Regions from separate parts of the Peribacillus sp. TH14 genome, predicted to be linked through region 3. Evidence: riboswitches for the same ligand, from Rfam matches in the RefSeq annotation. Region 3 holds a riboswitch; each other region holds the start of a gene.
What was found. A riboswitch is a leader RNA that binds a small molecule or an ion and turns the genes downstream of it on or off. The one in region 3 is predicted to bind cyclic di-AMP.
Positions count from the first base shown of each region.

Region 1: it holds a riboswitch for cyclic di-AMP, as region 3 does, so the genes downstream of both, JFU50_RS04925 (APC family permease) here and JFU50_RS13930 (TrkH family potassium uptake protein) in region 3, are expected to answer to the same signal.
Region 2: it holds a riboswitch for cyclic di-AMP, as region 3 does, so the genes downstream of both, JFU50_RS20870 (cation:dicarboxylate symporter family transporter) here and JFU50_RS13930 (TrkH family potassium uptake protein) in region 3, are expected to answer to the same signal.
Region 4: it holds a riboswitch for cyclic di-AMP, as region 3 does, so the genes downstream of both, JFU50_RS08535 (cation:dicarboxylate symporter family transporter) here and JFU50_RS13930 (TrkH family potassium uptake protein) in region 3, are expected to answer to the same signal.

Region 1 is NZ_JAEKEK010000001.1:978,696-987,036, reverse strand. Features, by position in the region: gene JFU50_RS04950 (amino acid permease) at 1-968, opposite strand, end outside; partial or broken gene JFU50_RS31915 (YjcZ family sporulation protein) at 2,045-2,158, shown strand; gene JFU50_RS04940 (hypothetical protein) at 2,293-2,466, opposite strand; gene JFU50_RS04935 (cytochrome P450) at 2,560-3,954, opposite strand; gene JFU50_RS04930 (hypothetical protein) at 4,377-4,517, opposite strand; cyclic di-AMP (ydaO/yuaA leader) riboswitch at 4,674-4,817, shown strand; gene JFU50_RS04925 (APC family permease) at 4,969-6,795, shown strand; gene JFU50_RS04920 (RhaT/GlcU family sugar-proton symporter) at 7,385-8,239, shown strand; gene JFU50_RS04915 (SDR family oxidoreductase) at 8,255-8,341, shown strand, end outside.
Region 2 is NZ_JAEKEK010000001.1:4,266,945-4,275,285, reverse strand. Features, by position in the region: gene JFU50_RS20875 (sigma-54 interaction domain-containing protein) at 1-6, opposite strand, end outside; cyclic di-AMP (ydaO/yuaA leader) riboswitch at 1,545-1,692, shown strand; gene JFU50_RS20870 (cation:dicarboxylate symporter family transporter) at 1,860-3,122, shown strand; partial or broken gene JFU50_RS20865 (GyrI-like domain-containing protein) at 3,717-4,070, opposite strand; gene JFU50_RS20860 (histidinol phosphate phosphatase domain-containing protein) at 4,166-5,173, opposite strand; gene JFU50_RS20855 (DeoR/GlpR family DNA-binding transcription regulator) at 5,167-5,955, opposite strand; gene JFU50_RS20850 (ABC transporter ATP-binding protein) at 5,952-6,956, opposite strand; gene JFU50_RS20845 (ABC transporter permease) at 6,953-7,732, opposite strand; gene JFU50_RS20840 (ABC transporter permease) at 7,729-8,341, opposite strand, start outside.
Region 3 is NZ_JAEKEK010000001.1:2,854,615-2,862,955, reverse strand. Features, by position in the region: gene JFU50_RS13945 (iron-containing alcohol dehydrogenase) at 404-1,573, opposite strand; gene JFU50_RS13940 (flavin monoamine oxidase family protein) at 1,956-3,419, shown strand; gene JFU50_RS13935 (hypothetical protein) at 4,322-4,540, opposite strand; cyclic di-AMP (ydaO/yuaA leader) riboswitch at 4,842-4,984, shown strand; gene JFU50_RS13930 (TrkH family potassium uptake protein) at 5,327-6,673, shown strand; gene JFU50_RS13925 (potassium channel family protein) at 6,697-7,353, shown strand; gene JFU50_RS13920 (DUF2283 domain-containing protein) at 7,436-7,843, opposite strand; gene JFU50_RS13915 (STAS domain-containing protein) at 7,982-8,341, opposite strand, start outside.
Region 4 is NZ_JAEKEK010000001.1:1,760,987-1,769,327, reverse strand. Features, by position in the region: gene JFU50_RS08555 (efflux RND transporter permease subunit) at 1-1,628, opposite strand, end outside; gene JFU50_RS08550 (TetR/AcrR family transcriptional regulator) at 1,820-2,698, shown strand; gene JFU50_RS08545 (hypothetical protein) at 3,360-4,022, shown strand; gene JFU50_RS08540 (efflux RND transporter periplasmic adaptor subunit) at 4,037-5,296, shown strand; cyclic di-AMP (ydaO/yuaA leader) riboswitch at 5,507-5,654, shown strand; gene JFU50_RS08535 (cation:dicarboxylate symporter family transporter) at 5,827-7,089, shown strand; partial or broken gene JFU50_RS08530 (IS1182 family transposase) at 7,232-8,341, opposite strand, start outside.

The sequences.
Region 1 (8,341 bases), 1.9 Mb from region 3:
GTTGTTTTTATAAATACCTTAGGGGCTTCTCTGTTCTGAGAAAGAGTAAACAATGTTCTTGATGTAGCGTATATACCTGAATTTGCAGCTGATAAGACAGCAGTTAAAAGAACGAAATTCATAATATCAGCAGCTCCTGGAAGTCCTGTTAAGCTGAAAACCTGAACGAAAGGACTCTCTTCAGTACTTACTTGGTTCCAAGGTATTACTCCGCAAATAATAAGAATTGGCAAGACGTAAAAAAGGATTACCCGCCATACTGTTCCTTTAATGATTTTTGGTATAACTCGCTGACTGTCTTTGGTTTCTGTGACAGCCACACCAATTAATTCAGCACCCCCATATGAAAACATTACAACTAAAAGTGCACTTAACATGCCTCCAATTCCTTGGGGGAAAAAGCCACCATGTTCCGTATAATTAGAAAATGAAGCGGAACTAGGGAAAATTCCTATCAGAATCAAAGCTCCTAAAATAATAAAAGCAATTAAAGTTATTATTTTAATACCTGCAAACCAAAACTCGAGTTCTCCATAGTATTTTACTTGAAACAAATTTATTCCTATTACTACTGACGCACATAGTATACTTAGTAGCCATAATGGTACAGAAGGAAACCAGTATTGTAAAAAGCTTCCGGCTGCCACTATTTCTACAATGATCACGATAATCCAGTTAAACCAATAGAGCCATCCTACAATAAAGGATAATTGAAACCCAAAAGCTTTATTTATAAGATGTTGTACGTTCAAATTGGGAAAAACGGTTGCCATTTCTCCTAAAGCTGCCATTACAATAAATAACAATAGGCCCCCTATTAAATAGGCTATCACAACACTTGGACCAGCCATATTTAATGTATCTGAGCTCCCCTTAAAGATCCCTGTTCCTATCATTCCTGCTAACGCAATAAACTGGACATGTCTTGGCAATAAGCCCCTTTGTAAATCATGATGAGTCTTTTCCATGTTATTCATGCCTTTCTTCCGTTATTTTAATAAAATATTATTTTAATAAAAATCAAAGGACTCTTCTGTGATTAAACGCTTTTGTGTACTAAAGTAACTATATTAATATATCATAATTCAGAATAATGTCAATTTATGTAGGGGAACAGAAAAATTATATCTTTAACACGAGAGAATGAATTGTGGATATTATTTAAACATATTTTGATACTTATTCTTATTAAAATGTCATTTGTTAAAGTTAATTTATTTTTGTATTAGAATACTCACTTTTAAGGAGGTTATTTTTTAGGAAATAAATGTTGTGAGGAACTACTGAAAATACTTATATCTAGATTCCCGTTCATATAAGTTCATCTTTGTAAACAAAGAACCCAAATCCAAATATGAGGAATTCGGGTTCATTGCTCTTTATAATTTCGATAATGGAATTCTTCTTATCTCCTTTGATTGCCCCTAGCTATCAGGCTCATATAGATGAAGGACTCAAAATTGTTCCCTACTTGCTGCATCTACCTTTGTTTATAGGAGTCCCCATTCTATTATTGATTACAGCATATATAAAGCAAAAAATAAAACCAACAGTTTCATGAAGAGGGAGGCTGTTGGTTTTTTTTTTGGCTGTGAAGATACTCAAAAATAGAAAGAAAAAAATGAATGAAAAGAGGAGAAAGTAATCTTCTCCACGAGCGACTGTAAAATATTGTTTAATGTTATAGAGAGATTGGAACATATTCAAACCCTGTAAGTTGTCAATGACCATAATAAGTAAATACGTACCTAAAAAAATTAATAAAACTGGAAGCATTTTGGCCATGCTATCACCTTCAATCTTTTCTTAAAGTGCGGTTAATCATCTGAAAATATACACTATATAAGTGAGACTTTAAAATATATATAAAGCTGATACAAAATAATTTTCATCCTATTCAATATTCAGTGAAGATCATGAAATAACCAATTATAAGACCAAAAAAAGTTAAATTGTATTATTGCTGTCATTTTCCTGACTAGTGCATAAGATGAACTAACCCATTTAAGTTCTTCTATAAAAACAAATAAGGAGATGTTTCTATATGTCAGGTTGTGAGTCAAGTTGTGACGGCGGATTTGGATTTGGTGGAGGTTTCGCCTTTATAGTTGTTTTGTTTATATTGTTAATAATTGTTGGAGCTAGCTTTTGTGGTGGTGGATACGGTGGTGGATACGACGGTGGATATGCCCCGGTTCAAGGATATGGCGGCTACTGCTAAAAAAATAAAAAAAGCCGACCTTAATAGGGTCGGTTTCTTCTATAATTATTAAAAAGAACTGTGAGGCTATTCTATTCACTCTCACATAACGTGGAGAAAGAAAGTGGATGTAGGTAATCGGTGTCCTGCACCTGTTCACTATCCTGTAGAAATTCTAAATAACCGGCAAATACCTGTGAAGCCATCCCTAGATAGTGCATTTCAGTGTGGATGGTACCCATCTTGTGTGAATGAAGCATATACATTTTCATCCCTCCTTTTGTAATTCAGATGTCCACCAAAATAGGTCCGGCTCTTAAAAACGAAAGTTTTGTTCATGTAATCCATTTTATATTCATTTAAATTTCAGAAGCTCCAGGGTGGAACCCTTCTTCATTTCTTTCTTCTACTATCATGCGCAATCCACGCTTTGGTCTGAGTGTAAGTGTTGTAATTGGTTTTACTTCATGATGGTCCGGTGCTAGCCTAATTCTATATCGTTGAGCAATACACGCTAGGACAAGCACAGCTTCCATCAATGAAAAATAATTACCAATACAAACTCTTGGTCCCCCGCTAAACGGAAAGTAAGCATACGTAGGTAAAGTTTTCAAATAGTTGTTTTCAAATCTCTCAGGAATAAAAGAATCTGGATTATCAAAATACTCCGGCTTGTGCTGCACCACATATGGACTTAGCAAAAACATATCGCCTTTTTTAAAATGATACCCCCCTATTTTCACATTCTCCTCCACTTCCCGTGAAATGATATAGACTGGCGGGTATATGCGAAGTGATTCCCTGATAATATTTTGTGTGTATGTTAATTTCATGAAATCGTCAGGCGTAGGAGTACGGTTGCCTATTACTCTATCTATTTCATTGAAAAGTTTAGTTTCCACTTCTGGATTCTGTGAAAGAAAGTATATGGCCCAGGAAAGCGTATTTGCCGTCGTTTCGTGACCGGCAATGAAGATGGTCATTAGTTCATCGCGTACTTGCTGGTTTGACATACCTAAGCCGTCCTCATCATCTCGAGCCTCCATTAAAATTCCAAGCATATCTTCATGTCTTTCTGCATCTTCCCTACGTTTTTCGATAATGCTATAAATCACTTTATCAAGTCTTTGTATCGCATTTTTATATTCACGGTTGCTTTTAGTTGGAACCCATAAGGGTAATTGAAGAAGTGTTCTCATCCTTTTGACGGAAATTTTCAAGGCTGCTTCCATCGGTTCTCCGACCACATCATACCCATCTTTGAAATCCATGCTGAACATGGTCCTGCTTATTATCCCAAGGGCGATATTCATCATATCTTTCGTAATAATCCGTTCTTTCTCATTTTCCCAAGTTGAAATATAGTCCATTGTTATATCAATCATATCCTGGGCATAATTGCTAATATGGGACTTTTTGAAAGAGGGTTGAATAAGCCTTCTCTGGCGCATGTGAACGTCTTTTTCGCTAGTAAGAAGTCCATCACCAACGAGTGGTTTTATAGCATTGCTGTCCTTTGATTTGACGAAGGATTTTTGTTTCGTTACAAGTATCTGCTTTATTAAATCCGGATTTGAAATGAGGTAAACATTTTGGAAAGGTCCAAAACGAAATTTTGCAACGTCTCCATATTCTTTTGATAAACGGGTAAGAAAGCCAAGTACATCTTTTTGAAACTCCTTTGTATGGCCAGAAATTAGTTTTCCATTTGGGACCATTGGAGTATCATATAAAACTTCATCAGTTTCACTCAATGTTCTTTCTCTCCTTTCGGTAATAATAATTTCTTGTAATCATTCTATGAGAATAAGCTATATTGGTTTGGACAAGTTGTTAAAAGAAAGAGCACATAATTTTTAATTAGTTAATCATAATGAATATACGAGTCCTAAAGGGTGAGGGGAGATTACTAGATTTCCATTCGTACTCAACTAAAAATAAAGTTTTCTCTATAAGTTGAGTATAGAAAAATTACAAATCGTGAGAGCGTATTTTGAGCTGATAAGAAACCACAAAGAGGAGAGAAGTACAAATGGTAGTTCCTAATTTACTGGTAATAAACAGGTGAGGAATTAAAGGTGTCTAGTGTGAAAAAACTCTGGGTGAGAGGAATCCAGAGTTTTTTTTTGGGATATTCAGAAAGAAATTTCCTTTTGTTAATAAATAAGAGATGTATTCAGCTTCGTTCTTCCCTATCTCTATTTTGGTGCGGATCATTTTTTTCCATTGTAGGACCACCATATTGTTCGTTAATTTCTTTAACCACTTGATCTAAAAATTCATCAGATATTATTGGGTTATCATTTTTTTTTGGCATGTAATTCTCTTCTATCCTTTCTTGGTACCATGCGTCTTAATCACTAATGAAGTATTCGTTAACAACATAACCTCTCTAAGAAAAAATTATTCTTTTTGTTTGCAAATTTTTCATTTACTTTTCCGAATCACGGGAGTATGATATCAACAGTTTCATATTTCTAAATCGCTGAAACCTTATGGTACGGGGGAACCGTTATTAGGATTGTTTTACAATCCAAGGGGTGAATCCTTTCTAGGTAGGGCTACTCAAAGGTCCGAATCCGACAGCTAACCTCGTAAGCGTTATATGAGAAGGAAGGTGGAGCTTGTGAGACAAAAAAATGATGTCTGCAGGTCTATTTAACTATGACTTGTGGGCATTTTTCTATTTTATTCTTGTTTTTTTCGTAAAGTTTTTTTCATATAACTGGGCAAAATAAACTTAATTTGAAAAATGGCGGTGATTTCTAGTGTTATCTTCTATAAAGAGGTTCTTAATAGGCCGGCCTCTAAAATCTACTGCATTAGGTGACCAAAAGCTTAACAAAACAAAAGCTTTGGCCATATTATCTTCTGATGCTTTGTCTTCCGTTGCATATGGCCCGGAACAAATTTTAATTGTTTTAATTACAGTGGGTGCCGCAGCATTTTGGTATTCCATTCCTATCGCCATTGGTGTATTGATTCTGTTAATGGCTTTAATCTTGTCCTATAGACAAATTATCTTTGCTTATCCTCATGGCGGGGGAGCATACGTGGTTTCAAAAAACAATTTGGGTGTAAATCCTGGGCTGATAGCTGGAGGATCTTTGTTAGTCGACTATATCCTAACTGTGGCTGTAAGTGTTTCTGCGGGTACAGATGCCATCACATCTGCTTTTCCCAGCCTACATTCATATAATGTCGTTATTGCTATAATTTTTGTAATTCTTCTTACCATCCTTAACCTAAGAGGGGTAACAGAGTCGGCTTCCGTATTAGCCTATCCAGTGTATCTTTTCGTTTTAGCGTTATTCATTCTGATTGGTGTAGGTGTATACAAAATTTTGACTGGTGAAGTTTCCCCTGACTTACATGCATCAATCGGAACACCAGTAGCAGGGATCAGTTTATTTATACTTCTAAGAGCTTTTGCATCAGGTAGCTCTGCATTAACAGGAGTTGAAGCGATTTCCAATGCGATTCCAAACTTTAAAAATCCAGCGCCTAATAATGCTGCAAAAACATTAATAGCAATGGGTTCCTTACTTGCTGTGTTATTTACGGGTATTGTATTCTTAGCCTATTATTTAAGCATTGTTCCTAGCGCAGAGGTAACTGTTGTTTCACAAATTGCTGAAGAGATATTTGGACGCAACTTTATGTATTTCTTTATCCAAGGAACGACAGCATTAATATTAATTCTTGCTGCCAACACTGGCTATTCTGCTTTCCCTTTGCTTGCGGTAAATCTTGCAAAGGATAAATTCATACCAAGGGCGTTTACAATTAGAGGAGACCGATTAGGATATTCCAATGGAATTATCATACTAGGACTTGCATCAATCATCTTAATAATCGCATTTGGAGGACATACAGAAAATCTTATTCCACTTTATGCGGTAGGGGTATTTATTCCATTTACGTTGTCTCAGTCCGGGATGATTGTTAAATGGATTCGCGAAAAGCCAAAAGGATGGATGATGAAATTAACCATTAATTCAATTGGTGCCATTATTAGCTTTATCGTCACGATGATATTCTTTTTAACCAAATTTACTCAGGTTTGGCCTGTTTTGATTTTTTTACCTATCATCATTGTTATTTTTCATCGAATTAGAAAGCATTATGAAGCAGTTGGTGACCAACTTAGGATTACAACTTGTGAGCCTATATTACCAATAGAAGGGAATATTATTATTGTACCTGTGGCTGGTATAACGCATGTGGTTGAGAACTCCTTAAATTATGCTAAATCTCTTTCAGCACATCAGGTTATTGCCGTTTATGTTGCTTTTGAAAGAGAAGATGAAAAAAAATTCGAAGAAAAATGGAAGAAGTGGCAACCAGATGTTAGACTCGTCACACTGAACTCTTATTACAGAAGTATCATTCAGCCATTAACTAAATTTGTAGATACAGTTGAACATAAAGCGAGGGAATCTAACTATAAGGTTACTGTAATCATTCCACAATTTATTCCGAAGAAAGGCTGGCACAATATTCTTCATAACCAATCTAGTTTACTGATCCGTGCCTACTTACTTTATAGAAGAAATGTAGTTATTACGACAGTACCTTATCATTTGAAGAAATAAAAATATATAACAAGTGATTTCACAGACAGCCTTACTTTGCTGTATTCTCTACCGAAAGAGCAAACCTTAACAGGGTTTGTCTACAGTTTTTTTGAGGGGTTGTAAAAATTCGAACGTTGATTGGAACGTAGGGCACTAAGCTTTCCGCGGGCGGTCAGGGAGCCTCCTCGGCGCCTTTGCGCCTGTGGGGTCTCCCTTGGACACGCTTTTCCCGCAGGAGTCTTGCACCTTCCGCTCCAATGAACTTTGTTTTAACAATTAGAAATAAACACTTTTGCCTACAGTCAGTCTTAGAGCAAACCTTAACTGGGTTTGCTCTTTCTTCAATTTACGCTCTATATTGAGAAAAGAGGGTTACCGCTGGCAATCCTTTTTATGTTGGACAATATTTCTGAAGCTGAATTTGTCTATCCTTTTGAATTTATCATTATCATTCATTAGATTAATTGGTTATTAGATGATCAAAATCTAAGAAGTTTTCATTGATAAAATTACCATGGCTCAATTTCCTTAATGAGAACATATTAAAAAAAGACAAAATAAAATTTCCTGATTTAATGTTTTGAACATACATATGTGGGGGTTGAAGATGGATATATTATTAGCTCTCTTACCGGCACTATTCTGGGGAAGTATCGTTTTATTTAATGTGAAACTTGGTGGTGGTCCCTATAGTCAAACGCTCGGTACAACGATTGGGGCTTTGATTTTTTCTATTGGGGTTTATTTTTTCGCGGATATCAAGTTGTCACCTCTAGTTTTTGGTGTGGGGTTTGTTTCAGGACTTTTTTGGGCTGTTGGACAAGCTAATCAGCTCAAAAGCATTGATTTAATGGGTGTTTCTAAAACAATGCCGATTTCAACGGGATTACAGCTGATTTCTACTACTTTATTTGGAGTCATAGTTTTTCACGAATGGTCTACACTAAAAGCAGTTATTTTAGGCGTACTGGCTTTAGTATTTATTATCATTGGAATCGTGTTGACCTCACTGGAAGATAAAGAATCAAAAGAGAGTAAATCGGGAAACTTGAAAAAGGGAATCGTTATTCTACTCATCTCAACATTTGGTTATTTAGTTTATGTGGTTGTTGCACGTCTCTTTGATGTTAATGGCTGGTCAGCATTGTTTCCTCAAGCAATCGGGATGGTGGTAGGTGGCTTATTATTAACGTTTAAACATAAGCCGTTTAATAAGTATGCAATTCGCAATATCATTCCTGGATTAATATGGGCAGCAGGAAACATGTTTTTATTTATATCACAGCCTCGTGTGGGAGTCGCTACGAGTTTTTCCCTATCTCAAATGGGCATAGTCATCTCAACTCTCGGCGGGATCATCATTTTACGTGAGAAGAAAACAAAGCGCCAATTAATTGGAATCGTTATTGGAATTATCTTGATTATTATAGCTGGGGTTATGCTCGGCCTCGCAAAAAGCTAATTGGAGGATGATAGAATGTATACAGATTTAGAAGGCAAGGTCGTTGTGATAACTGGTTCATCTACTGGTTTAGGAAAAGCAATGGCAATTCGCTTTGCTCAG
Region 2 (8,341 bases), 1.4 Mb from region 3:
CTTCATCATAAGTCTCCTTTACCTAGAATCCTTTACCATATAATACCACGCATTATATTCAATACATATTTACGAAGTGAAAATGTTTCAAAAAAGACTGCGAAATAAAGTGTTCATTAAAAAGAAATCGATGGAGATATTTTATACCCTCACTAGCGTAATCAATCGGATTATAACGATCTGAGTATGCCATTTCCGAAAAATAAATAAGTATACTAAAAGACTTTAATCCTTCCAGTTTATATTTTAGGGAAGCCATACTCTAATATGTTTGTCAAATAGGTTTGGAAAATGAGATCACATACGTAAATAATCAAAAGACCTATTTAGTATTTGAAACAGAGTAATAAGCCAAAAAAAGGATAATGGTAAAAAACTATTCTTTTTTTCGTGGTTATCCTCTGCTTTCTCTCATAAATGAAAGTTTACGCTGCTGTCCCGATACTTGAATAGAAAAAAGCTCTGTAAAGGTTCCTCTTAACAGAGCTTACCGACATATTAAAGTATTTTTACCAAGTCTTTTCTAGCACTCAAGCAAATACTCTCACCTAGATAATCCATTTGCTCCTCATCAGATAGGTTAACAACAATCTCCTGAGAGCCTGATACACACTATACCACTCTTTTTGAACCAACAAAATGGACCTTTTTTAATTTAGCCTCAAACGTAATTCTATTAGGCTGAAAGCGACTTTGGGTAATGTTTAAGTGTCGAAGATGATACTCAGTCACTCCCTTGTTTTGAAAAAACTTTAGAGCATACTCATGTATATTCCTCCCTAAATCAGCTCGACGTTTTTCAGGAATTAGATAATAGATTTAGATAATAGATTTACATAACCAATCTCATTGCCTCTGACTGTCGTATTGTAAGCTTCAATTGACCAATTGGTATGCCATTTTCTACCACTATCACAAAATCATCGGGTATTTTCCAAGGAATAAACTTTAACACACTGTAAGTCTAAATTACACGATAGAAGAAAAAAATGAAAAAAGGGAACTGTTATGGCTGAAAATCAATCAAGTTTACCTTGAAAAATGTAGGAACTATCCGATATATAAAAATAATTAAGTGTTTATATTGAGAACAATAATGGTGGTGTGTGCTCAGTATGGAAATTATCGAAAAATATCGAAAAATGTCGAAAAAAGTCTTATATTCCCGAATTTTCTTTAAATAATTATTGTAAGCGCTTCATTTTAATGTTACATTATTGATTCATCCCTTAAAAATAAGGAAGAAAGGAAGTATTTTATAATCACTGAATAGAACTACATAGATTAAAAAAGGAGGATGAAATTGGTAAAAGAGGAAGCGTAAATGGGGATTTACACCACACACATATCTCAAAGATTACCAAACTTTATATCAAACTTGCGATTTTAAAAAGATTTTAAATGTCTCATGTATTAATATCATTTGAATCATCGTATTTTCAATGAGCCCACTCTAAAAAAGAGGATAAATTTTTATAATCGTAGAGAAAGATGGCGTGCCCCTAAATCCTATAATAAATATTTACAGATTAATATTTTTATTATAAGTTGGTTCTCTTAATCTTATTAATAGAACGGGGAAACCATTTTGCTGATATTTTCCGCTAGGGGTGAATTCAGAGATGATAGGGTATTTGTGTTTCCAATTCCTAACCCGACAGCTAACCTCGTCAGAGTCTAAAGGGAACATGTATGAATAGTCACGCCAATAGGAATCGACAAATGAAGTGTCTTTTCTTTCGGTATAAAGACAGAATTTTCAAAAAATAAAATTCACTTTCTTTCTATTTAATAACTTGTATCCCTTACGAGACAAAATGTTTTTACATCAAAGAACTTATGGAATGTGAGGAAAGTAAATGAAGAAAATTAAATTAAGTTTAGCTAGCCAAATATTCATTGGATTAATTCTAGGGATTATTGTTGGTGCCATTTTTTATGGTAATGAGACTGCCCAAGGCTATTTACAACCATTGGGAGATATGTTCTTACGCATGATTAAAATGATTGTTGTACCAATCATTGTTTCAAGTCTGATTGTTGCCGTTGCAGGGGTAGGCGATTTGAAATCAGTAGGTAAAATTGGTGCCAAATCACTTTTATACTTTGTGGTAGTAACGCAAATAGCAATTCTTGTTGGTCTGGTTTCCGCTAATTTACTTCAGCCGGGCGCTGGTATAAACATGAACCAGCTTGAACAAACAGATATATCCAGTTATGTAGATACAGCAGAAACTAAGCAGCATGAATCTTTTGTAGATACAATTGTTCACATCGTACCATCGAATCCGATTAAAGCGATGGTAGAAGGCGATATGCTAGCCATTATTTTCTTCTCTGTATTATTTGGCGTTAGTATTGCCGCAATTGGAGAAAAAGGTAAACCGGTATTTCGATTCTTCCAAGGTACGGCAGAAGGGATGTTCTACTTAACCAACTTGATTATGAAATTCGCTCCAGTCGGTGTATTTGCACTAATAGGGGTAACAATCTCTAAATTCGGTTTGGCGTCATTAATTCCTTTAGGTAAGTTAGCGCTTTCAGTATATGGAACAATGCTTTTCTTTGTACTTGTCGTTCTTGGAATTATTGCTAAAGTAGTAGGGTTTGGTATTTTTAAATTGATTAAGCTTCTAAAAGAAGAGTTAATTTTAGCATTTTCAACAGCTAGTTCGGAATCCGTCCTCCCAAAAATCATGGAAAAAATGGAGAAGGCCGGATGTCCAAAACATATTGCATCATTCGTAATTCCGACAGGCTACTCTTTCAACCTTGATGGTTCTACGTTATATCAAGCATTAGCAGCCATTTTCATTGCTCAAATGTATGGAATTGATTTGAGCATCATGCAGCAAATTACCTTAATGCTAGTGTTGATGATTACATCTAAAGGAATTGCAGGTGTACCAGGTGTCTCCTTCGTCGTCCTTTTGGCAACACTAGGCACCGTCGGTATTCCAATTGAAGGCTTAGCATTTATTGCTGGTATTGACCGTATTCTTGATATGGGTCGTACGGCAGTGAATGTTGTAGGTAATGCACTTGCAGCAATCGTTATTTCTAAATGGGAAGGTCAATTCCACCCTCCTGCCAATAATAAAAATCTAGAACAAGTATCTTAATATTAAAATCCAGAGTAGTGTGTCACTCTGGATTTTTTTGGTGTAGTTTTCTGTTTACCTTCACGTCAGATCATTCCTTCCTGCTTCCAAATTTAGTGACTTTCATTTTGTCTCAGTCAGAAGTCTTAAACATGAAAATGCCAGATTGCCAGATGTTCAATTACCATTTACTTTCTTTTAAGGCTTTACTTCCTTCGTTAATCTCGTATGAAAAAATTCAATAAAGGTATTATCGTAAAGGAAACCTTTTCTTTAAATGGATGAGATGAGAGTGATATTGTTTCTTCCTCACAGGACTAATACTTGCCTTGCTCATTAAGTATTAGGTGATTTTGTTTGTCTTGCATTTTAAACTTCATATCAGGGCTTCCTCCTTAAGGTTTTGAGTTAGAATGGTATCTACACTCATATCTTACTGAGGAGCTCTATTTTTTTCAAAATCAAAAAATAGCTATCTACAGGAATGCTAACCTGCCCCGATAGTTCCATAATAAAAAAGATTACCTTAGCCATTATTGAAGTAAAGTAACTGGTAGTTGAGTAAAAAAATAAGAGCTGTCGAAACAGCTCTTCGCATAAATCTTTCGCCTATGCTTACTTTTTCAAAACAGGAATCCATATTTCACTTCTAAATGTTGGTGAGGTTACATCTTTTTTTTCGTTCCAAAGGATTTCTGGACCTTCTATTTGTTCATAGTTAGAGGATTGAAACCATTCGGAATAAATACGTCCCCATACATTTTGCAGTGTTTCAGGAAAAGGTCCGACTGCTTCGAATACCGCCCATATATATGCATCAACTTCAAGCAGTGTTAAGTTATCTGGGCACTCCCTCGTTGAGGCTACGCCTATATAATGATCAAGCTCCCCTTTTTCCTCCAACCTGCCTTCGGAAAAGTTCGCAGATACACTAAGCAGTCCTAATGGGCTGACATTCGATAGTTTTTGTTGCAATTTGTAGCTGAAGTCGCTGGATCTTCACCCATTCGGCGTGTGCAAAATTCGTGCATCTCGCTCCAGGGGGCGGCAAAAAAAGACCCATTTTACCGGATCTGCACTAAGTTTCTTTCTCTTTGATGGAAGGTTGCTAGATGTGAGGCACCTAATTGCTGCAACATTTTCTTGTTCTCTGCAACATATTTTCCCAGATCATCTGGATAGTGTGAATCTGAAGAAAGGGTAATCGGAATACCTTCGTTAACAATTGTCGTTAGAAAATCAATGGATGGGCACATATCTTTGGCCGGATAGCGATAGTATAAACCCGCATTCACCTCTGTGGCGGTATTCGTTTCCTTTAGTGCGACAGCAATGCGTTCATACCATTTTTGATTAAAAGATTCATTGTTTACTTTGAAATTAAATACTTTTAAATTATCTAAATGTGCAACAAAATCAAACATGTTTGAACGGATCATTTTTTCAACTGTTTCATAAAAACGAGTGTACAGCTCTTCTAAATCATATTCTTCAAAGTGAGATGCGGTTTGTGGGTTATCAAATCCCCAGCCATCCATATAATGAATAGAACCAATCACATAGTCCCACGGTTTTCCTTCTAAGAGTGCTTCTAGTTCCTCTTCTTGCCCGACAAAATAATCCGCTTCAATTCCTAACTTTAATGAGACACCTTCTTTTTCCCAGCGTTTTTTTGCTGCTACAATCGCTTCAACGAACTCATCCATTTTTTCTGTCATGACATTTTTTATCCAATACGATTGTAATACACCAATTGAATCGCTCGGATCAAGATTTAACGCCTTTTCAAAATAATTTTTTGTTTCTTTAAAACGATACAAATGATCGACAATACCTACTTCTTTCAATCCGATTTGTTTCGCTTTTTTTAAATATAAATCAAGCCACTCTTCGCCGTAACAACCACCATTCAGTCGCTTTTGCAACTGATTCACTTGATACTCAATTTTTTCTTTCGAGCCGTATTCTTGCACTTCGTTTGGCTGAAAATGTCCAAGGGCTTTTGCCGTACGTTCAAGCCAATTAAACGAATACGGGCCTTCTTCTAGATGTACATGATAATCGATTAACATTCTGATCCACTCCTTTTTGCGATAATCCAACGTTTATACCATTCTTTCCATTCCTTCGGACAAGGCTGATTACTAATGACTTCATCAAAATGGCTCGCATCACCAAATGAAAAGAAAGACGGAATACCTATTTTTGATGAATCTACAAGTAAAATATTCTTCTTGCTTCTTGCCATCATTTTAGCTGAAACGAGTGACTCATCTAAATCATAATCATAGATTGTATCTCCAACAATTCCACCGCAGGATATAAACGCTTTATCCATATGCATATGACTTAACCATTCTAGCGTCATTGCACCCGAGACAGAGGATTGCGCAGGGTTCGTAAATCCACCTAACAAAATAACCTTGCCCGTCACACGCTTCTCTTCAATCGCTTGGTTAAAGCGATCTGCTGCTGCAATTGAATTTGTCACAACAGTTAAATTTTGAACATTTTGAATTAAATCGGCAATATGAAATGTTGTCGTTCCAACATCGATGCCAATCGTATCACCATCTTCAATACGTGATATCGCTTCGAATGCAATTTGTTCTTTTTCTGCACGATTGATATCAAGCTTCCGTAAGTAAGCTTGTTCTTTTTCTAATGTTGTATATAGAACTGCTCCTCCATGCACTCGAGTTATCTGCTCCAGTTCTTCTAACTCGGTCAAGTCTCGACGAATCGTTTCTGGTGTAACAGAAAACTTCTTTGCCATTTTTGCAACTGATACGCGTTTCTCCTCATTCACCCATTGAATAATTAAACGATGGCGTTCTTCCTTTAATTGATTCATGATAAGGCGATTACATCCTCTGGTTCTACGAATAATTGATATTCCATACCTTTTTCAAATGCAGAGGCACGATGATGCAATTGTTCAGTCGTAAATTGCTTATTGTCCGCATGAAAAGTTGTACGGATCACATTTCCATTCATAATAGAATCGCCAGCAATTGCGCTTAATTTGTAAGAGGAGACCTGAGCTTGTAAATGAATAGATTCTGGACGTATCGCATATTTATCTGCGGATAACGCTACATTTTTTCCAATTAATTTTCCTATCTGCTCTTTTGAAAAAACATTGTATCGTCCTATAAAATTGGCAACAAATTCGGTTTTAGGATGCGTGTAGATTTCAGATGGTGTTCCTTCTTGTGCAATCTTTCCATTATTCATGACGAAAATACGATCGGAAACAGACATCGCTTCTTCTTGGTCATGTGTAACAAGAATCATCGTCATATCCAGTTCACGTTGAATCGCTCGAAGTTCGACTTGTAGATGTTTACGAATTTGTGCATCAAGCGCACTTAACGGTTCATCAAGTAACAATACTTTCGGACGAACAACGAGAGAACGAGCAAGCGCGACACGTTGCTGCTGACCACCGGAAAGTTCATGCGGATACGCCTCTTTCTTCTCTTGTAAACCAACGAGGTTTAACATTTTCCCTACTAGCTCTCCCACTTCATTTTCTGGTTTTTTGAGCATCTTTATTCCAAACGCAACATTTTCATATACGGTCATATTCGGAAATAATGCGTATGATTGAAATACCATACCTACTCTGCGGTTTTTCGGCGAAATTTTCTTCATATCTTTCCCATCAATCATCACTTGACCGCCAGTCGCATCTGTTAGTCCAGATAATATACGCAAGATTGTACTTTTCCCACAACCACTTGGTCCAAGTAACGTGACAAATTCGCCATCTCTAATGTTCATATCAATTCCAGAAAGAACTTTTGTATCTTGATATTGTTTATAAACGTCTTTTAACACTACGTAACTCATGCGCGTGTCATTCCTTTCGCTCTTTTCGTTAATGTCGCCATTACTAGCGTCAAAATACCCATCAACACGATGTATACGAACACAATCGCACTCGCAACATGACCACTTGTACTTAATTTTGACATTAAATAAATTTGAACCGTTTCAAAACGAGAACCTACAACGAGGTTTATCAAAACAAATTCGCCAAATAAAACAGAGAATGATAATAGCGCTGAAACAAATAATCCTGGATAAACTGATGGAAGCAACACTTTCCGGAAAGCTTCCATTTTTGAAGCGCCTAGTAATTCCGCTGCATCCATTAATTGACGGCCTTGAACATTCCGTAAGCTATTTCGTGTTCCTTGGTACATATATGGAAGCACGCTAATGACATATACCCCGAGCACAGCGAGGATCATCGGTAAACTAGTTCCTGAATAAAACCGAATTAAACCAACTGCTAAAATAACACCAGGGAAAGCATATACCATCACAACACTTGCCTGGAACCACTTTTCTAACGATGGAAAGTATAATACGATCACGAAAATCGCCGGCACAATAAATAATATAGAAATGAAAACTGCACTACCTGAAAGAAGAACAGATCGTCCGAACGCTTCTATAAATCTTGCATCTTGAAATAAAGTCTTAATCCATTCCAACGTTAATCCTTCCGGTAAAATGGTTTTATTCCATTCCGTTGAAAATGCATACAAAGCGGTCGCTAGAATTGGTAGGGCTAAATATACACCGATCAGAATGAGGATGACGATTGTAAATTTTTTCATCGTTCTGACAAATCCTTTCTCGTTTTCTTGGTGAGCCATTCACTAAGTAACATCCCGATAATCATGATCACACCAAGTAAAACAGCAATGGCACTCGCCAATTCTGGTTGAGCAAAAATATCCCCCGTAATGAGTGCCCCGATACGAATTGCCGCTAAGTTAAAATTACTCCCTGTTAAGGCGTAAGCAGATGCATATGCACCTATCGCATTAGCGAACAATATAGTGAACGTGCCCGCAATACCAGGAAATAAAATAGGCAGTCCGATTTTTTTCCAAAATGTAAATTTAGAAGCTCCTAATAACGTAGCGGCATCTTTCCATTGTTGCTGAATACCGTAATAAATCGGATATAAAAGCATGATTGAAAGCGGGAGTTGAAAGTAAATATAAATGAGCAACAGCCCTGACCAACTATAAAGAGAAAAAGATAAATCCCAGCCGAACGAATCAAGCGCTAATGTAAAGAGACCGCTATTTCCAAGTAAGACGATAAATGCAAAAGCGAGTGGTACACCCGCGAAGTTGGAAGTCAAGTTGGACAAAATCAATAACCGTTCACGGACCGGTTCAGGAAAATACGTCATCGCATACACACCTAACAAGGAA
Region 3 (8,341 bases):
AATATGTCACCATATTAACCTTATTAGGTACGGCACTTAATAAAAATGTGAATACCTTAGCTCTATAACGGAAGCTCCCGTCACACTTTTCCCCAAAACATAAGGTTCTAAAGTGAGGGTCAAAGGCTTGCTTCAATAAAAAACTCTTACTCCTTTTTAGCTAACAGAGCTCTCTAAAGAGTTAATCTTATCTTCATTGCACCCTAGTCTGATTTAACTAAATATTAACATTTTTAGACTGATATTGTAAATAAAATGCTGAAATCCTCCCAAATACTTTTCGGAATATTCTCTTTACACCATTAAGTGATTAAAGAAAGAATTCATACTTATCTCAGCAAGTATGCTTGGCACTAACTAAGTTATGAGGTATTTTAGAATTGAAGTCTCCACATATTCACCCCTATACTTTATCTTCAGTAGCAAACTTATAATGATAACAAGTATGATATAACTCTTCTAATTCTTGTTTAGTTGGGACCCTTGGGTTATTAGCAGGGCTCCCGCTATCTATGGCGTCTCTTGCCATTTTACTGACTGAGAGATTAAATTTCTCCTCTTCTATTCCCCATCCTTCGAGATTAGGAATGTTCAGCTTTTGGCAAAGTGCCTTAACAGATTCTACCGCAACCAAAGCTGCCCTTTCTATAGAAAGGTTTTTATATTCAGTTTTAAAAATTCTCCCCAAATCCGCTAACCGTTCCATACAGGCTTCCTTGCTGAATTCTAATACCGCTGGCAATAGCATGGCATTCGAGTATCCATGAGGTACATGGAACAAAGCTCCAATTGGTCTCGACATTCCATGAACTAAACAAACGGATGAATTCGAGAATGCTATCCCTGCTTGAAGGGCTCCTAATGACATCTTTTCACGGGCATCTATGTTATCCCCATCATCGTAAGCGTTTTCAATATTCTCCACAATCAATCTCATCGCGGACAGAGCCATTGTGTCTGTCATTGGGTGAGACCGTTTTGATAAATAGGCCTCAACCGCATGACTTAATGCATCCACACCCGTCGCAGCCGTTATATGTGGTGGAGAAGAAACTGTCAGCAACGGATCAACAATGGCGACTAAAGGCATAAAATTCGGCTGTTTAATCATCATCTTCACATCATCATCGGTGTTGGTAATAACAGTAGCATCCGTCGCTTCTGAACCAGTTCCAGCAGTTGTTGGAATAGCAATGTGCGGTATTGCCGCTTTGTCTGCTATTTTTCTTCCGCCCATATATTCTCCAATATATCCACCATTCGTGGCCAGGACAGCAATTGCTTTCCCAGTATCAATACAGCTTCCTCCACCAAGGGAAATGATTAGATCACATGACTCCTTTTCAAAAAGTTCTAATGATTCTTCCACATATTGGTCTGTTGGTTCTGAATCAACTCCAAGATAAACTGCACTTGCTACTCCGTTGTCATGAAGATACTGACAACATTGATTGACACAACCGAGTCGGCTCATTACCTTATCACTTATAATGAGTGCTTTCTTCCCACATAATGCCGCTTCCGCTCCCACTTTCTCAAAAGATTTCCTCCCATATATAATAGTCTGTGGCATTCTGAAAAATTCAAATCCCTTCACTTGATAATCCCCCTTTTGTTTTCATACAAATAAATAAAGCAAAAACCAATACCGCACATCCTTATTGAAAAGCACTGAAGAGAGTTCCAGTATCCCTGTAGAAAACGTACAGAGTCTTGCATCCGAAATGCTTGACCCTGGAAGATATCGTTCTCCATTACCTTAAAGTAAAAGAAAATGAAAAGGCAGCTGACATAACAAATTTAGTAAATTACCAATGTACTAATTGATTCTGTTTCTTGTTTTATATTTAAGATAATACCAAGTTTTTTATCTATCATCTGATTAACTCTTGAATACATATGCATCTCTGCTAGTGAATACAATGTAATAAATCTTTTTCACTAGGGGCGAAGAGATGTCTAATAATCAGTTAACGACTCAACAAATGATTAGCATTATTAAAAATGGTCTTAAAAAGTCGCAAGTTCCCAAGAATATTACTATTGTGGGCGCAGGACTAGCAGGACTGGTTGCATCTTCTCTTTTGAAGAATGCAGGGCACAGCGTCACCATCCTTGAAGCAAATAACAGGGTGGGCGGACGCGCCTATACAATACACTCTCCCTTTAGCAATGGGCTTTATTTAAACCTAGGTCCAATGCGTATTCCTGAAGGTCATTTTTTGACATTAGAGTATATTAAAAAATTCGGACTAACCGTAAACCAGTTTATTAACCGAACTCCAATGGATATTCTTTATCTCAATGGTATCAAAACACGTCTTAACATTTTTGAACGGTCTCCTGGTATTCTCAACTTTCCCGTTGCCCCGAATGAAAAAGATAAAAGCGCAGAGATGCTGATGAATTTAGCTACACAGCCCATTCTCGATTTTATTAAACAAGATCCAAAGAGAAATTGGAATCTCGTAGAAAAAGAATTTAAAAACTACTCACTAGGAACTTTCTTAAACACTTACCATTATCAATATGGAACGACTTTTTCAGATGGCGCGGTCGATATGATCGGTTTACTCCTTGACTACGAAGCATATATGGGGATGTCATTTGTTGAAGTTTTGCGAGAAGCGGCGTCCTTTGGAGCAAATCGTTACTATGAGATAACCGGTGGTATGGATCTGCTTCCAAGGGCATTTCTTCCACAATTAAAAGATGTCATTATGTTCTATCAAAGGATGACGAAAATTGTCCAACATAACAACCGTGTAACCATCCATTCCACCCACCCGCACACCCTAGAGGATTCCACCATAACTGGTGATCTTGCCATCATAACTATTCCCTTTTCAGTGTTACAATTTGTGAAAGTTGAACCATACCATTCTTTTTCCTATTATAAACGGAGAGCAATTCGTGAACTGAACTATATGAGCGCAACAAAAATCGGAATCCAGTTTAAAAGCAGGTTTTGGGAAAGGCACCACCAATATGGTGGTAAATCCATAACTGACCTTCCGATTCGATTCACTTATTACCCAAGTCAAGGGATTGGTACAAAAGGTCCTGCTGTGGTTTTGGCAAGCTATACATGGGCGGATGAGGCTTTAATATGGAACGGTCTATCAAACGAAGAGCGCATTCAATATGCTTTAAAGAACTTAGCTGAAATTTATGGAGACCAAGTCTATTCTGAGTTTGTATCAGGAACTTCCTTTAGTTGGGTCGATAATGAGTATTCTTCTGGAGGTTTCGCTGCTTTTGAACCGGGTCAGGAAACCGAGTTGTATCCTTATATCCCTACACCTGAAGGAAGAGTGCACTTTGCCGGTGAACATACTACTCTTACTCACGCTTGGATGCAAGGGGCGATTGAATCTGGAATACGGGTTGCATACGAAGTGAATGACTTGCCAAAATAAAACAGAAAAAAAGGTAAATCAGATGTTTACATGGAGACTTCACATGTTTCCTAAAAAATTTCATAGAGTCCTAAGTTTATTACCATTTAGGTCATTGGATAAAGATGTATTTAAGACTATTATTGGAGTAAACGAGCAAAAAGTCAATAACTTCCAAGCGACAAACTATCTAAAAAATGTATATTAAGTAAAAGTATTGTCGCCCTAGTGATTACCACATGTCTTAGAGAATAATCCAGGGCGAGGTTTCCCCCGCCCCGACTGGATCTGATTTCCAATTTCCTTACGACTCATTGTTCGCTAATGCATAATTTGCCAATGACACACTACCTTTAACTTCTTCTTTATTAGCAGAGTAATCGAAAATGCTTTTATCTTTGTAAATTCTTTCCCGTTAGTCACTAGTGGATAATGTTTCCCACGTTGCATATTTACATAAGCCAATGAATCTATAAATCCTTTTTATTACTTCTCTTCTTTAAAATTTGTAAATGGTTTGTGAGAATATACACTCCCATATGACATATACTCTAACTTCCTCATAATATCGAAAACTGATGAGGAAAAAGTTATGCCTTATATCTTATGGATCAAGGTAATCTTCCATGATTTTTTACTCATTTCCTTTAGATCCATTTTCGATATCACATTCTCTATTACATCCAAATCTTTTAAGCTTTTTTGAATATTTCCATCCCAATATTTAATATACACAAAAAAAACTCATTCAATATAAATGAGTTTGAAAATATAACGCAATATGGATGTTAAGCTTCAGATTGCCTGATTAACGCAGGAATTTAAATAGTTGAAATACTGCAAAAGGACATAATGAGTGAATTATTATTCAATATGCTTGACCCTCTACTATCTTTTAATGTTCAATTATTTGCATGATCCAGTTAATAAGGACCTATGGATTCAGATGAAATTACCTTTGAAAAAAAATTTATCAATGGATTCTTTTTCTTATCTGTTATCCTTAACTCATTCATTATTATTTGATCCTCATGATCGGCTATCCATTTCCTTAGTGCATCTTTATCCTGGCATTGAGTTAAATACGTCTGTCCACCTTTACCTGTAGCGTTAACAACATATCTATTAAACGTCTTCTCCATACTTGCCCGCCTTTTTTATATAATGTATTAAAATTTCAAAATACGAATTCAATAAACTTTGAGATTTTCTGTATCTAATTCCAAAAGGAAATACCATATATTTATTTATTAGAAACATAAAATTACTGGATGTTATTTTTCAAATTTATCGAACCTATCATAATGTCCCAACTAATTTTTGTCAATAAGTTTTTAATATGTAAAAAAAACGTAAATTTTCTGTTTTGTTCTAGCAAATTTTTTTTACAATTTAGGGGTTTACAACTAGTAAATGATGGGAGTAGAATACGTTTATCAATTTAATGCATTTCGGCCTAAACTCAAGTAAATTGATTACGGAGGAACCAATCATTTGGGGTTAATTCTGCCTTGCAGAAAGGATGAGATCAGCTCTTTCGCCATCCTACCCGTCAGCTAACTTCGTCGGCTAAAGCGAAGGAGGTCATAAGACCGCCTATTTCAGGGGCTTTTTTGTTTGCTTTTCTGTAACAAAATAGCAGCCAGATGTTATGTAGGTCTTTTTATTATGCTTTAAAAAAGGATTTCCAAAGAGAATTACCTAAGCTTGATTAAGGATAATGAATACCTTTTTTCACAAATAAAAGGGCTTGTGCAGAATGGGCGCATGTATAGCAAAAGGAACTTGGTCTATTGATTGTTTATCTAGATGGATGACGAATGGAATGCAGTACGAGCGAAATACTAACCCTATCACTGGATAATGGTTGGTTATCTGTGGATATATTACGTTTGTTAGTAGGTTGCTAATTCATTAACAGGGTAAGGATGATCAATTTGATAAAAGCAAAAGATTTGTTAGATCCGCCAAAAATTCTTGTACTTGGCTTTGCCTTCCTGATACTTGTTGGAGCCTATTTATTAACCCTGCCGATTTCCACTGAAAATGGGAATGGTCTTTCTTTTCTAAATGCTTTATTTACCTCAACCTCTGCTACATGTGTAACAGGGCTTGTCGTAGTAGATACGGGAACCACTTTTACAACATTTGGAGAGTTGGTCATTTTATCACTCATTCAAATAGGCGGCTTGGGGTTTATGTCATTTGCGACGCTTTTCTTTTTCTTATTAGGCAAAAGAATTTCTTTAAAAGGCCGGTTAGTCTTGCAGGAGTCTTTAAATAATTTATCTATGGCAGGTGTAGTTAAGTTAGTAAAAAGGATTTTAATTTACACTGCCATTATTGAAATTTCAGGTGCCGTTATACTATCGATTCGCTTTTCTTTTGACATGCCAATAGGCAGAGCAATCTATTACGGCCTTTTTCATTCGATTTCCAATTTCAATAATGCGGGCTTTGACTTAATGGGAGGGTTTAGGAGCTTGACTACTTATGCATCAGATCCTTTCGTAACCCTTACAGTCGCTTCCCTGATCACATTAGGCGGTATAGGATTTATCGTGATGAATGAAATTTACGAATACCGTGATACCCATCGTTTGTCTGTACATACGAAGGTTGTACTGATGGCTAGCTTAATCCTTACAATTGGAGGGGCCATTTTAATCTTTATATTTGAATTTGGAAATGCCAAAACATTGCAGCCTTTATCTTTCATGGGGAAAACGTTGGCTTCTTTGTTTCAATCCGTTACTCCGAGGACAGCAGGTTCTAATACATTGAATATCCCTGATTTAACACAACCCACATTGCTGTTGATCATTTTCTTGATGTTTGTTGGGGCTTCACCGGGATCGACTGGCGGTGGGATTAAAACCACCACATTAGCGACGCTGATTGGAACGGTTTGGTCACAGATTAAAGGAAAAGAAGATGTGGTATTGTTTCGGCACCGTATTGTGAATGAAACGATATTTAAAGCATTATCCGTTACCTCCATCGGGATATTTATCGTTTCAACCATCACCATTCTGCTGACTATTACAGAAACCGGAAGTGATTTCTTGACGGTTTTATTTGAAGCCACTTCAGCATTTGCTACCGTGGGTCTCTCAATGGGATTAACCCCTGAATTATCCCCCATTGGTCGGATGCTCATTATTTTCACAATGTTTGCGGGCCGGGTTGGACCTTTGACTTTTGCTTTTGCTATCGCAATGAGACGTAAACCAGATCCATTCCGCCGTCCAAAAGGCAAAATCATGATTGGTTAATCATTAATGAGGGAGTGTTAAAGATGGGAAAACGACAATATGCCGTTATCGGTTTAGGAAGATTCGGAACGAGTGTAGCTCATAGATTATATACAGCCGGACAAGAAGTCTTGGGTATTGATGTAAGCGAGGAAAGAGTCGAGAATGCAGAATTAAGTGTAACTCATGCAGTTATGGCTGATACTACCGAAGAAGAGGCACTAAAATCCATTGGAATCCGTAATTTTGATTGTGTCATCGTAGCCATCGGAAATGATATGCAGTCAAGCATTTTAACTACATTGCTTTTAAAGGAACTAGGAGTGAAAAAGGTAATAGCAAAAGCTCTAAATAAACATCACGGTCAAGTGCTCGCTAAAGTTGGTGCTGACTGGGTTATCTACCCTGAAAGAGATATGGGTGAACGGGTCGCTAATCAACTCCTATCACCCAACATGCTGAACTATATAGAACTCTCAAAAGAATACAATATCGAGGAAATCATTATACCCATAAGCATGACAGGAAAAAGTCTCAGAGAGCTTGATTTACGTGCGAAATATAATATTAGTGTTATTGCCATCGTGAGTAATGGAGAAATTATCATAGCTCCATCACCTGATCAGAATATCCTTGAAAAAGATATGCTTTTAGTGGTTGGTAATAAAGAAGACCTAGCCGTGTTTGCAAATATTGAATAACCTAGGTCCCTAACCAAGGAGCAGGCTACCCTTTCATTGGTTCCGGCTTTCGCTGTACGAGATGACCTAAAAAAGATTGGGCTTATCCGCCAATTAAGAATGCCTCATCGTATGAATCTGTGTCATAAATATCAATCCCTATAAAATCTAAACAGTCAGCATCCGAAAAGTGAAACACTATTTTCGCAGTATCTGGATGAGTAACTGATTGTTTTACTGATTTATCATGCAATCTGAAAGAGTAAAAAATCTCATTATCAGCAGTAGTTGCCTTTTTGAATATATGTACTGTATCAACAAGATGTTTAATTTTTATCGCAGTAGCTCCCGCTAATTCAATTCCGATGATCGGAACGTCGTTACAAAAATCTAACATTATATCATTATTTTGTGGGAGCTCATCCGTATATGAAATTTTGTATTTATATGGTTCAGCCAAGTAAATATAGCCCATTTCTGCTTCATTATCATATGTTACTTGTTTATCCAATGGTCCACCGTCCTCAATCTATTTTTCTCTTCTACTTGAAAACCAAATCTCTTTAATACTTCCTTACCATTTAAGTAAGAATTCCCCCAGTTAAACCATTTTTAGCTTTATGGCCTTGTGTCCCAGCCCGTAGATAGTTTATTCATTTGTATTAATCGCTTGGGCCAAAGTGGATTTTATCGTTACTTTATCAAAAGGCAGTTGAAGTTGCACAGCAGTAATAGCTATGTCTGGACGAAGTCCCGAAAGAGTTGTATCAACCCCAATTAGATGTAAGGATTCAATCAATTTTGACAGTTGTTGAGCAGATACACTGTCGATTGCATGAACACCTGATAAGTCTATAAAAAGCCTAGTAACATTTTTTTCTGCACATATTTGTAACGTGTTTTCAAGCAAGAACATCCCTCTCATTGTGTCAATATCGCCAATAAGGGGAAGTAACGCGGTGTTATCGTTTAGTGATATGACAGGAGAGCCTAATTCATTAATCGTATC
Region 4 (8,341 bases), 1.1 Mb from region 3:
TTACGGTAGAATCCAGATAGCTTGCTTGGCTTTTCTTCATGTGATTTCAATTCTTTTTCAGAAAGGCCGTTTTTAAATAATGAGTCTGCCATGGCCGGTACAAGAGTGATGGCAATTATTAATGATGCGACTAATGCAAACACCATTGTAAAAGCGAATGGCATGAATAGTTCGCCAACAGGTCCTGTAACGCTTGCTAACGGCAGGTAAACGGCTACAGTAACGATAGTTGATGAAAGGATAGGGATGAACATTTCCTTAGTAGCGGAACGTATTAATTCGCCGCCTTTTAATTGCTCGCCTTTTAATGCCATTCTTCGATAAATATTTTCAATTACGACAATTGAGTCATCGACGACTCGGCCAATAGCAACTGTCATGGCTCCCAATGTCATAACATTTAATGAGATGTCCAATTGTTTGAGCACCAAAAGGGCTGCCAACAAAGATAATGGAATCGAGATGACGGATATTAGGGTCGTTTTAAAGTTTCTTAGGAAAAGCATGATCACTATGACGGCAAACAGACAGCCGAAAATGGCCTTGCTAATCATGGTTTCGACAGAATCTTTAATCGGTTTGGCTTGATCAAGCGTAGTATGTACGCTTACGCCTTTAAATTCATCTTTAAAATTCGAAACTTGGTCTTGCACTTCGTCTACGATTGCAACTGTATCGGCATCCGGCGATCGGGTTACTTGAATCCCGATTGATTCACTACCGTTTGTTCTTGATATAGTCTCAGCCTTACCGGTGATTTTCACATCAGCAATGTCTGATAATTTGACACTTTGTAGTTGAGGAACTGTTGCATAAGGTGCTTGTTCAGGTGATACTTGATTGGTTCCCGGTGCTGTTTGAGTTGGTGCCTTTGTGTTAGAACCGCCTGTTAAAGGTATTTTTATGTTTTTTAAGTCTTTTAAAGTGGAGATGTTTCCATCAACAACAATTGTTTTTTCTTTATCATCAAAGTTATATAGACCAAGTGGCATTGTTACATTAGCAGCTTGGATGACTTTTTTTACGGTCTCTTCATCTAGCCCGTATTGAGCCATCTTTTCTTGATTGAATGCAAGGCTACCCTCATTTACCTGTTGTCCTGAAATTGTTACGGAAGTCACTCCGTCAATTCCTTCAAGTTTAGGGACTAACACCTCTTCGACATTTTTTGTTAGGGCAGGTAAATCCGAATCTTTATCTGTTATACTGAGTGCTACAACAGGAAAAGCGTTTAGCTCTAGTTTAGATACGCTGGGGCTATCCACCCCCTCAGGTAGTTCTAATTTCTCTAATGCTTCTTTCACTTCTTTTACAGCATCGTCCATATCCGTATCATAGTCATATTGTAATTGGATTGAAGAAACATTAGCCATAGAAGAAGAACTAACTAATTCAACTCCTGATAAGTTTGTGACTTTTTGTTCAATTTGATCTGTAAGTTTATTGGCTACTTCTTCAGGTGCAGCACCAGGGTATACCGTGGAAATGCTTATTAAAGGAGTAGAGATGTTTGGAATGGTCTCTTGCTTCATGTTTAAACCGGAATATAGACCTGCTGCAACGATGATAATTGTCAGCAACCAGATTGCCAGTTTGTTTTTCAAAGAAAATTTAATGATTGAATTCAAACTTATACCCTCCATACTTTATATTGTGACTAGTCGGTCATAAACTCAAATATATAGTATATGGATTATGAATGCAATAAATAATATTCAGTTGGTGTAACGTTGTGATTTCAAGGGTTTTGAGATACAATGTGGAAGAAATGACTCGCTGGTCATATAGAGGACAATATTTAAGAGATAGGATGAATTTGATGAATGAAAAGCATAAAATAATTATAGATAAGTCCGTAGAGATTTTCGCAGAGAAAGGTTATCATGCTACTTCCGTTCAGGAAATTACTGAAAAGTGTGGGATAGCCAAGGGATCCTTTTATAATTATTTTAAATCGAAGGAAGAGTTGCTTGTTTCAATTTTCAAATATTATTATGGTGCATTAACGGACTCGTTGCTTGATATCGAGTTAGATGATTCTTTATCCAGTAAAGAGAAATTTTTGATGCAAATCATTGTACAAATAGAGCACGTGACAGGAAATACCAACTTGATTCGAATGATGATGCAGGAACAAATGGTTCATATCAGTAAAGAGCTAGATAGGTTTTTACACTATATCCATGAAGAGGGCTTAGTTTGGTTCAAACGTAAAATAGTAGAATTGTATCCAGAAATACCGACAAACTTCTTGCCAGATTGTACTATTATGTTAGACGCACTTTTTAAAGGTTATATCGGAATTTTATTCAGAAACAGACATTCATTTGAAGTGGAGAGGCTGCCTATCTTCATTTTAAATCGGATGGATTCCATTATAAAAGGTCTACATAAAACGGACGATCCTTTATTGAAAGAATTCCCTTTAATTGAATGTTCCATACAAAAAGTGAGCCCTAAAGAGGAAATTAGTTCAATCATTCGCCAGGTATTGGAAGTAGGAAAGCATAAAGAAGAGGGGTTAGAGACAAGTAAAAATGTTGAAGCGTTAAAAGCAATTCAAGAGGAGTTCTCTAAAGTTAGACCAAATGGCATAATATTAGAAGGACTTTTATTATTTTTAGAAAAAAACGAAAAACGAAATACCATGTGTTCTAAGCTTATCATTTTAATGAAGGATTATTTGACAAAAAATTAAAGATTTTTCTGAAGAGGCATACTGCCTCTTCTTTTATTTAAACCTTTTTCTAAATAACTCCTATATAAATTTCTTCACATGATTATGATTAAATTTCAAAATTGATGATTAGGAAAGAGTAGGAAGAAGGTAACTTTTTATATGAGGTTGAGGTCAGAAAAGGAAAAAGGAAAGTTAATTATTATGGAAATGATAAGTTTGAAAGAAGTCTAGAAGCTTAATTAAATGGCAAGTTTCGTCGATTGATGTAGGGAAGACTATGATGGTTTTGGTCCAGAAGAGTTTTATAGGCGCAGTTTAATGCATTTCCCCATGGTCAGTCTAGGCGCTGGTTTTTTTGGCGTGCCATCGACTCAAATTCAAGCTTTCCTAATCTGAAAATCCTAACTCAGTCAGGGTTGAAGAATGTGAAGGCGGGGCATCTGTATTGAAACAAAAGTGCCGCTTGAGGTAGATAAGTATGGAGGGAATTATAGCAAATCGCCAATGCGAATCAACGTCTTTATGCATCATCTTTCTATATTAACTTCAAATTAGGGAGACAAAGTATTATTTAATATTAATGTGTTTTTTTTGTTTTATTCATTCCTTATTTCTGCAATTGTTTCCAAAATAAGATAAAATATAGAGTGATATTTCATTTATTGCAGGAGGAACACATATGGTGTACCAGGTCAGATTGTTAAAGGGCATTTTAGAGCCTCATAGGAGTCGTTATCAGCTGCAAAATGCAGAAGCAGTCACACGACTTGGATGGAAATTACTATTATTATATTTTCTTAGTTTCATAGTTTTTGCTGTGGAAGGATATTTTGGCGTTGGATCGGAATCGTTTTCCAAAGAAATTATGAAGATGGATTCTAGTGAATTTGAAATGGGAAAGTTGTTGATAGTAGGCGGCAATATAATAGCAGGTCTATTTTACCCTACCATATACTTATTTTTATCATCTCTATTCTTTTGGATTGTTATAGATATCCCATACATAAAATTAGTAATCGTTCAAATGATTATTCTTGGTTTGCAATTATTAGAAAAGGTGTTTCTAATCCCTATATTAGTATTAATGGATATCGGAAACGATGCAAATCCTTTTTCATTGGGAGTTATCAGTCAGTACTTTCTCAGAAGTGATTACTTTATTCACTTTTTCAGTGAAATCACCATTTTTCAATTTCTGATTATTGCTCTGCAATATTTCTATTTAAAGGAATTTTCAGAACGGAATAATTATTTGGTGCTTTTAATGATTGTTCTATTCTATCTGGCCACGTGGTTTGTTAAAGCCTTTTTAGCGTACATCCAAGTGGGCGTATTTGTATAAGGTGGGTGAAAACAATGAAAAAATGGAAAATTGCAGCCGTATCAGTGGCATCGGCTGCGTTAATAACCGTTAACTTTTACCTTATTGAAAAGAAAGAAAGCAAAGTAGAACGAACTGTTTTTGTCGAAAACTGGACAAAGGTAAAAAAAGATACAATTACGGATACTATTCAAACAAAAGGGGTAGTTAAACCTGTAGAAGAGTATGATATCTATTTCGATACCAAGAAAAATGATTTTCAGAAATTCCTTGTAAAAGAGGGAGATGAGGTAACGGCTGGATCTTCGTTGTTTGAATATACTACACCCGAACTTGATGCTCTCAAAGGAAATCTAGAAGCGGAAAAAACTGCCGCTGAGGGTGAAATGGTGGGGATTAATGATTACATTGATAAGTTGAAAGCTTATCAAGGAAGTTTGACAAGTAATTCTAATAAAGCAGTAATCGATAATTCGATAGAAAAGAGCTTAAATATTGATATAACAACTACCTCTTCAGACTTGATTGAAAGTAATATTGAGCAAGAAATGTACAAGCTGGAACTTGAAAAAAACCGCTTGGAAGAAAAGGTTGTTATGCTGGATGCTCAATTAAGTTCAATTGAGGAGCAAAAAGTCGCGGTTGAGACGGCGAGTGAGGCTGATGGTGTTGTAAAAAATATCAATAAAAACCTGAATAATCCCATTATATCCATTGTTTCAACAAATGTGGCAATTGAAGGGGATTTCTCTGAAGAGGAGATGAAAAAAGCTGAAGTGGGCATGACTATAAAGGCAAGTTCCCCTGATTTAAAAAAGGCGTTGAACGGAACAATAGGTCGTATACATTCTTATCCAGAAGAGGAGCCATCACTAAAAAAAGATAACAGATTTCCATTTCAGGCATTGATTGAGCCAGGAGATGAAGAAACTAAACCTTTGTTGGTAGGGTCAAAAGTCAATCTTACTGTAATAACCAATGAGAAAGCGGGTGTACCCTCTATCCCTGTAGAGGCAGTACATCATAAAAAACAGCCGCATGTCTACAAATTGACTAAAAAAGGCTATGTGGATAAACACTATATTACAAAAGGGCTTAAAGCAGAAGGAAAGCAAGAACTCATAAAGGGACCGGCGGTAGGTGATGTTATTCTAATAGAACCGAATAGGATTGTGAAAAATCATTCTTATTTTGTTACTCCAATTCAGTTTGAGAAGGTGAAATCTGCTAGTTATAAAAAATTCACCACTCGGGAAAAGGTGAGGTATATATTACTGGGTATGTTAGAAAAATAATCCATTTTTTCATTATTCGAGAGAGGGGATATATCAATCAGTTTTATTGTTATTTATATATCCATATAACAAAATTAAGCAAAATAGAGAATGTGTTATTATAGGTAAAATAGTCACTAATACAGAATATTCAGACATTTGCAAAGGTTTTTTCTTAAAGGGACAAGAAAAAATATTTACAGAATAACATTTTTAGTATAATATTTTATTATTAAGTATTCGCTTAATCTTATTACAAGAACGGGGGACCCATTTTTGCGGATTTTTTTCGCTAGGGGTGAATTCAGAAATGAAAGGGCTTTTGTGTTTCCAATTCCTAACCCGACAGCTAACCTCGTCAGCGTCTTTAAGGGAACATGTGTGAATATTCACGCCTATAGGAAATCGACACATGAAGTGTCTTTTTTTTCGGCGTAAAGATAGAGTTTTTCAATAAAAGAAAAATTACTTTCTTTCTATTAGTATCTTGTTTCCCTTACCGAGACAAAATGTTTTTGCTTTAAAGACTTTATGGAAGGTGAGGAAAGTAAATGAAGAAATTTAAATTAAGTTTAGCTAGCCAAATTTTTATTGGTTTAATTCTAGGGATTATTGTTGGTGCCATTTTTTATGGTAATGCGACAGCCCAAAACTTTTTACAACCATTCGGAGACATTTTCCTACGAATGATTAAAATGATTGTAGTACCAATCATTGTGTCAAGTCTTATCGTTGCAGTTGCGGGTGTAGGTGATTTAAAAGCAGTAGGTAAACTAGGAGCTAAATCACTTTCATACTTTGTGGTGGTAACAATGATAGCGATTGCTGTTGGTCTAGTTTCCGCGAATATTATCCAGCCTGGTGCTGGTGTAAATATGAACAATCTAGAACAAACTGATATTTCTACCTATGTTGATACAGCAGAAACTAAGCAGCATGAATCTTTTGTGGATACAATTGTTCACATTGTGCCATCCAATCCAATTAAAGCTATGGTAGAAGGCGATATGCTAGCAATCATTTTCTTCTCTGTTTTGTTTGGACTTAGTATTGCGGCTATCGGTGAAAAAGGTAAACCTGTATTCCGTTTCTTCCAAGGTGCAGCAGAAGGAATGTTCTACTTAACTAATATGGTCATGAAATTTGCTCCTATCGGGGTATTTGCACTAATCGGTGTGACCATCTCCAAGTTCGGTTTGGAATCTTTAATTCCATTAGGTAAGTTAGCGCTTTCTGTATACGGAACAATGATTTTCTTTGTAATTGTCGTTCTGGGTCTTATTGCAAAATTTGTAGGGTTCAATATCTTTACGTTGATTAAGCTTCTAAAAGAGGAATTAATTCTTGCGTTCTCGACAGCAAGTTCAGAGGCAGTTCTTCCGAGAATCATGGAAAAAATGGAGAAAGCGGGATGTCCGAAGCATATTGCTACGTTTGTTATTCCGACAGGATACTCTTTTAACCTTGATGGTTCTACATTATATCAAGCGTTAGCAGCTATCTTCATCGCTCAAATGTATGGGATTGATTTAAGCGCTTATGAACAAATTACACTAATGTTAGTGTTAATGATCACATCTAAGGGGATTGCAGGTGTACCTGGTGTATCTTTCGTAGTTCTTTTAGCGACATTAGGAACAGTTGGTATTCCAATTGAAGGTTTAGCATTTATTGCTGGTATTGACCGTATTCTTGATATGGGCCGTACAGTAGTAAACGTTATTGGTAATTCACTTGCAGCAATCGTTATCTCAAAATGGGAAGGTCAATTCAACCCTCCTGCCAATAATGAAAAACTAGAACAAGTTTCTTAATATAAAAAAACCAGAGTGATATGTCACTCTGGTCAGTTTGTAGACAAAAGGGGTTCGGAATGTTTTAATTCCGGACCCCTTTTGAAATTCCCTTTGAATTTTGCTCAAGAATAAGAGATTGGGCCTCTACGAGCCCACTTTATTAAGCCATTCTTGGACCTTGCCATGTCCAATTGGCTATCTTCTTTAAATTCATGGCAGCGAAAGTAAGCATCGCCTGCATCGACAATTTTTTAAGTCCCCTTAAAGTAGTCCAACGCATACCATGCTTTTCTTTTGCATCTGCGAATACACGCTCTATTGTTTCTTTACGTTTCGCATATATAGGTTTTACATCCTTGTGATGACGCAGATGATCTGCTTCTTCCATATAATTTTGCCAGATATGGCGTGTCACCACTTTTTGATTGTCTTTGCTTACTGTACACTGTGATAAAAATGAGCATGTCGCACAAGTGTGTTTGGGTGATTTGTACTCGCGATAGCCCTCTTTATTTGTTGTTGAGTACTTTAAAATCTCGCCCGATGGGCAGAGATAACAATCAAAATGTTCATCGTAAACATAGTCATGCTTGCGAAAGAACCCTTCTTTTGTTCGTGGACGTGTATAGGGTAAAGCTGGTGTGATTTCTTTCCCAAAAAGGTAGCTTGTAATGGCTGGTGTTTTGTAAGTCTGCATCTGCGGCAACAGCTTCAGGTTTTCCAACTTTCTCAATCACTTGTTCAACAAGAGGCTCTAAGATATGACTATCATGCGTATTTCCCGGTGTTACAATCGTCCCCAGCACAAAACCGTTGCGGTCCGCAGCCGCATGAAATGAATAGGCAAACTGTTTTGTTCGTTCATCTTTTACATAGTAGCCACTCTCAGGGTCAGTTGTACTTTCTTTAATTTCTTTGGTTTCTTCTTTATCAAATTTATCCGGTGGAAAAGGCTTCTTTCCATTGTTTTCACGATCTTGATTTATTTCTTCTTGAAGGCGTCCTTGATATGCTCGTGTTTCCTTACGAACGATTTTCTTTTCGAATTTTCGCTTATTCGCACTGGCTTTCACATGTGTTGAATCAACGAATACGTGCTCTGCACTTATTAACTTTCTTTCTGAAGCTGTCATTAAGATACGATAAAAAATCCGTTCAAACAGGTCTGTATCTTTAAAGCGACGCTCATAATTTTTCCCGAACGTTGAGAAGTGAGGTACTTTATCATGGAAACCGTAACCTAAAAACCAACGGTAAGCCATATTCGTTT